DNA from 2 places in the Priestia sp. ABM2_011 genome. Region 1 is predicted to be linked to the other one. Evidence: riboswitches for the same ligand, from Rfam matches in the RefSeq annotation. Region 1 holds a riboswitch; the other holds the start of a gene.

The links. Region 1 has a riboswitch for thiamine pyrophosphate ahead of thiT (energy-coupled thiamine transporter ThiT). Riboswitches for the same ligand answer to the same signal wherever they lie in the genome.
Region 2: another riboswitch for thiamine pyrophosphate. It lies ahead of tenA (thiaminase II); the one in region 1 lies ahead of thiT (energy-coupled thiamine transporter ThiT).

The regions. Positions count from the first base shown of each region.
Region 1 is NZ_JBSWUB010000001.1:2,794,564-2,797,766, reverse strand. Features, by position in the region: gene ACXAE4_RS15140 (ethanolamine ammonia-lyase reactivating factor EutA) at 1-808, opposite strand, end outside; gene thiT (energy-coupled thiamine transporter ThiT) at 965-1,573, opposite strand; TPP riboswitch at 1,606-1,706, opposite strand; lysine riboswitch at 1,881-2,065, shown strand; gene ACXAE4_RS15130 (amino acid permease) at 2,168-3,203, shown strand, end outside.
Region 2 is NZ_JBSWUB010000001.1:3,205,700-3,208,902, forward strand. Features, by position in the region: gene ACXAE4_RS17260 (TspO/MBR family protein) at 39-785, opposite strand; TPP riboswitch at 1,012-1,110, shown strand; gene tenA (thiaminase II) at 1,207-1,896, shown strand; gene ACXAE4_RS17270 (aldehyde dehydrogenase) at 1,924-3,203, opposite strand, start outside.

The sequences.
Region 1 (3,203 bases):
GCTTCTCCATCATTGCCCCTACTCCTCCTGAAATCATGATTGTTTCTGGTTGGATAGAAGATCTTGTATGAGGAGAAACGAGCAGCGTGGAATTTTGCTTCAGCGCTTTTACATAATTCACGGTTTCTTCAGCTAGTAATTGACAGATAGACGAGAGTTTTTCAAATGTTGCTTTTTCACCTTCTCGCAGTATTAAAGAATTATTTTTTAAAAATTCAGTTAAATAAGGTGAAATGTAGGTTACAAAACCGTCTGAATTCAGCCGAATTAATCTCCCGCCTACATGCAGGGTAAATGTTTCTATCACTTTTCCATTTTGACATAAGGCGATGTTAGCAGTGCCTCCTCCTACATCAATATTGGCAATTACTGCATTTGTTTCAGCGGAATGTTGGATTGCTCCTGATCCTTTTGCCGCCAATATTCCTTCCAAATCAGCACCGGCTGTTGCAACAACGAAATCTCCAGCATGTTCGGCTAGATAGTGAACGATACTCTCTGCATTTTGCTTTCTAGCAGTTTCTCCTGTGATGATCACAGCGCCCGCCTCCACTTGATCTAAGGAGATTTCTGCATTCTTGTACTCTTGTTCTAGTAGTACCGTTAATCGTTGAACATCGATTTCAACCTCGTTTACCATAGGTGTGGTATAGATAGAACTTGCATACGTTACGCGACGATCAATAATTTGACAGCCTGGCAGCGTAAACTGATTTTGTTGATTTGCTATTAACAGCTTGCTTACAATCAGTTTTGTTGTGCTTGTTCCAATATCTAAACCTATGCTCGTGATCCATTTCTGTAGCATGCTATCAATCCCTTATCTCGTTTGAATATGTTGACTATCATAAAACAGTTTTTTGAATATTTCACTAACTATGTTATCAAACCTGACACACTTTTGTGTAAACAAAGGTGACAAATGAAAAAAAAGACTAAATCTTGGTAGATTTAGTCTTTTTTCTTATGATGAATGTGATTTAGTTACAATCATTCTTGATGCCGATGGAATTAACAATGAAAGAATGACTAAGCAGGCTATTAGTGACCCTACCATTGAAACACCGTTCATTGAAAAAGAATACCACAGAGCGGACATACCTTTTGGTGCGTACGATCCCCAGAAAATAATACCAGCAATAAAGTGCCAGAAATAACGTGCGAAGCTTCCGATAATAAGGGATAAAACAATCAAAACAAAAGCTTTTGATCTGTTATTGGTAGCTAAATTTGTTTTAATAGATTGTGAAAAAATACCTCCAAAACCTATAAAAGCAAAAGCCACAATATATTCAATAAATGTTTGTAGCGCTGTTAAAATATAAGCCGTTCCTGTCGCTAACTGCAAAAGCCCCCATAATAGACCAGATAGAGCCCCGCCTTTTACTCCCCAGCGAAAGCACATAATAAAAATGGGCACCATGGAGAACGAAATACTTACAGCCGTTGCAATCTTAATGGAAGGCAAAAGGTCAAGTAGAAGTGCCAATGCTGCAAAAATAGCTATTTCAATTTTAGCCTGTAAAGGTAATGCTTTATTCACGTTTCTCACTCCTGTTTTTGAATCATTCATATCAAACGGTTTACACAGGAGTAAGCAACTATATGCTACTATTCCCACATTCCTACGCTAGCGTTAACTAACAGGTTCTAAGGGTCTGAACATTTCGTTCACTCTCAGCACGGCGGCTCCCCCTGTGGTACGTTTGGATATTTATGTAGTATAAAGACAATGTTTATTATACCATACGTAACAAAATAGATTCGAGAGATTTCAAAGATGTTTCTATTTTCTGAATCTATTTTTTATAATGACAATCGTTTTAGTATTTGTTATACTTCTTTTATGTCAATTGAATATAAAAAACCCTCATCCTAATCGATGAGGTAGAGGTCGCAGTTTTTAATAGTAAAGTAACGGAAATGCAGAGAACATTGAGGATGTTGCTTGAAAGGAAAAATTGCCGAAGTTTAAATCACTTCTCGGTTGATTTAAGCTGGGGCTGTCTCCGAACAGGAACAGAACTGTCACATCATGCGAGTGATGTGAAGAGCTATCTTCACGGAAGGTTGACGCGGTTTTCAGATTTAAAAGCGCGCACATATACTGCGGGCTTTTTTTATGTTATCCCGTCTCTTTCCGTACATTCGAAAGGAGTATTTATCTATGCAAGAGCAGCAAGAATTAAAACGTGGGTTGAAATCTCGCCACTTAACGATGATTTCATTAGGAGGAGCCATCGGAACCGGCTTATTCCTAGCAAGTGGTGGAGCAATTCACACAGCAGGACCTGGGGGAGCGCTTTTAGCTTACGCTATTATTGGCGTAATGGTTTACTTTTTGATGACCAGCCTAGCAGAGCTCGCAGCTTATATGCCTGAAGCTGGTTCATTTAGTACGTATGCGTCTCGTTTTGTAGATCCATCCTTTGGTTTCGCTCTCGGCTGGAACTACTGGTATAACTGGGCTATTACGATTGCAGCTGAATTATCCGCTGGAGCCCTTATTATGAAATTTTGGTTCCCGAACTCTTCTTCTATTTTATGGAGTGCCCTGTTTTTATTAATTATGTTTGGGCTTAACTACCTTTCTGTAAAAGGATTTGGTGAATCTGAATTTTGGTTTTCGTTAATTAAAGTAGTAACGGTTATTATCTTTTTAGTTATTGGTATTATGATGATTTTTGGTATCTTTAACAATGAAGCACCAGGTTTCAAAAACTTCACGCTTGGTGATGGACCGATTCACGGTGGATTCTTCACTGTACTAGGTATATTTATGGCAGCTGGTTTTTCATTCCAAGGAACAGAGTTGCTTGGAGTCGCAGCTGGAGAAAGTGAAGATCCGGAAAAAACGGTTCCTCGCGCAGTTAAACAAGTCTTCTGGCGCATCTTGTTATTTTATATTTTAGCTATTTTTGTTATTGGAATGCTTATTCCATACACAGCGAATTCATTAGCAAGTGATGACGTGAGAGTAAGTCCGTTTACTTTAATATTCGAACGAGCAGGTCTGGCGTTTGCAGCATCAGCGATTAATGCCGTTATTTTAACAGCTGTTTTATCTGCTGGTAACTCAGGTATGTATGCTTCTACGCGTATGCTGTGGAACTTAGCGAAAGATGGAAAAGCACCAAGGTTCTTAGCAAAAGTGAATAAACGAGGCGTTCCAGTTAATGCCTTAATCGCAACGGCACTTGTCG
Region 2 (3,203 bases), 410 kb from region 1:
CATAAAAAGCTCTAGCTTACAAAAGCTAGAGCTTCTTTTTAAAAACGTCTATAGCGTTTAATCAGTCCCACAATAATAGCAATTGCTAATAAAACAATCGAGATGATAACAGTAATGACAATTGGCTGATTTCCACTTTGTTTCACCGCAATGGCAATATAAGCCCAAATAAAAACAAGCGGATAAACAGCGTCTCGGTTTTTTAATGTAAACATAATGCCCAGCGCAGCCCCTACCAGCAGCATAATAATCGTCCATGCTAACTCATTTAGGCCAAGTAAGTGCTGTATTCCATTTGCTTGAAATACGACAAATACATTAACAATAGTCGCAACAGAAATCCATCCAAGATAAAGCGAAATCGGCAGACGCATAAACCATGTCGTCATCCGAGAATGCTGAATAATGGAATATACAATCATTAATGTGCCTAAAATAAAGAGCATAACTAAAAGGGATAACTTATAGTAATCGTTTTGGAAAATAAAGATCCACGCACTATTTAACAAACAGTTTAGAAAAAACCAAATGCCGATACGTGCATATATTTCCTTTTGATCTTCTCTTGCAAAAAATTGGCGTATAACCCAAATGGTTAATAACAAATAAATAACGCCCCAGATAGCAAAGGCATAACCGGCTGGTGTAAACAACGTAGGAACTTGCGCAGAAGCCTCTGCCGTTGTTTTGCCTCCTATTGGAATCGCATTTGCTAAATAATTCACAAGAAGTGTAATAGCCAAGCCTACTGTATTTAATACAGCATACAAACGAAATTTTGCCATTTTGTTCTCTCCTTTCTTCTATTTATATGGGAATGTTTCGGAGACGAAAACGGCTCTTCCCTTCATTAATACCTCTTCTTCCCTAAAAATATGCATTTTTAAACAAAAATGATTAAAAATAGCTTCAAGAAGCTACCTCTTTAAGAGATAAAAACCGTTAGGGAACAATTTTCCGTAACGCTTTCTATTTTTCAGAATATATGGTAAGTTAAACATAGACTAATAGGAAGTCCACTAGGGGTGCCGACCGGCTGAGACAAGTTTTCTTGATCCCTTTGAACCTGATCTGGCTCATACCAGCGTAGGAAAGTGGCAATGTTCAGTTTTGTACTGTCCTTTGCCACTCCGTTTATAAACGGAGTGTTTTTTATTTCCTTTATGTGCTTGTTTGTGACTTCCTCATAATTAAAGGAGGATTTTGATGTCATTTTCATCTCAATTAAGACAAGAAGCAAACTATATTTACGAAGCCATTTTTAACCACCCTTTTATTAAAGGAATTGCTGAAGGAGACGTGCCAAAAGAAGCGCTTATTCACTACGTTTCTCAAGACTACGAATACTTAACAGCATTTGTCCGCATTTACGGCGCTGCTTTAACAAAATGCCGTACGCGTACCGAAATGGAAGCCTTTAATGCCGGCATTTCTACGGTATTACATAGTGAAGTACACCCTCATAATAATTTTTGTGAAGTAGCAGGCGTACGCTATGAAGACCTCCACACTGAGGCTCTTTCACCAACGGCCAGCCACTACATTAACCATATGACAAGCGTTGCGCATACAGGCAGCTTAGCGGAAATCATTGCCGTGCTTCTTCCATGTCCGTGGACGTACGTTGAAATTGGCCAGCGCATTACAGAACAAGTAAATCCATCTCCTTCTCATCCTTTTTATGAATGGATTCAGTTTTATAATAATGAAGAAATGAATGGCACAACACAATGGTTTTGTAACAAACTTGATGAACTCACCGAGCAAGCGACTGAAGAAGAACGTAATCGTATGAAAGATCACTTTATCAAAAGCTGTGAGCTGGAGTATTTATTTTGGGAAATGGCGTATACACAAGAAAAATGGCCGCTTTCTCAGCTTTCACTTTCAAAATAACGAAAAAGCCTCCTATCAGGAGGCTTTTTATTTCAATAATTTTTTAATCATTTTCAAGTTTTGTTTCTCTGAAGGATAGCGGAATGACAAATCAAACTTGGTTGTTTGAGACAGCATGCTTTTAAAATGAGAAAATGTCTGAAAGCTGTCTTTTCCATGATATTGGCCCGTACCGCTTTCTCCAACTCCGCCAAAGGGTAAATATGGCGTAGCGATATGCATAAGCGTATCATTTATACAGCCTCCTCCAAATGAAAGACGCTCCGTTATGACGTTTTGTACATTTGCACTTTCCGTAAACAAGTAAAGAGCTAACGGCTTAGCTTTTTCTTGAACTTTATGAATAACTTCGTCTAACGTTTCGTATTCAATCATAGGAAGAATAGGCCCAAAAATTTCTTCTTGCATAACGTCTGATGTCCAGCTTACTTCACTTAACACCGTAGGTTCTATTGTGAGCGTACTTTTATTATACCCGCCTCCAACTATAGCGTTTCCGTCTTTTAAAAACTCAACTAGCCGAATAAAATGGCGCTCACTGACAATACGGCCGTAGCGCTCACTTTCAAGCGGATTACTACCGTAAAATTGATAAATCGCTTCGCGAAGTTTCTCCACTAGCTGCGCTTTTACCTTTTTATGCACGAGCAAATAATCGGGAGCAACGCACGTTTGGCCTGCATTCATTCCTTTGCCAAACATAATTCGCTTCGCTGCAAAATCTAGGTTTGCATCTTCATGTACAATGCACGGACTTTTTCCTCCTAGCTCCAGCGTGACGGGAATAAGCTGCTTCCCTGCTTCTTGCATAATAATTTTCCCTACATTTACACTTCCCGTAAAGAAAATATAATCGAGGGGCTGTTTTAAAAGCAGGCTCGTCGTGTCTACAGCGCCTTCAATCACGGTCACAAATGCTGGATCAAAAGCCTCAGCTAGTAATTCTTGTATAACCCGAGATACGCTAGGCGTTAATTCAGAAGGCTTTATAATCGCCGTGTTTCCAGCGGCAATCGCTCCTACTAAAGGAGACAGCGCTAATTGAAACGGATAGTTCCACGGAGCAATAATTAACGCGACTCCATACGGTTCAGGAACAATTTTCCCTTTAGAGCCCACGTGTGTTAAAGCGGTTTTTACTTTTTTAGGCTTCATCCATTTTGCTAAATGCTTAAGCGTAAACCGAATTTCCTCTAGTAAAATCCCAATTTCCGACGTGTACGCCTCTACTTCGGATTTATTCAAGTCTTGCTTTAAAGCATCCATAATTCTCTGCTCGTTTTGTTTGACTGCGTCTCTGAGCTTAT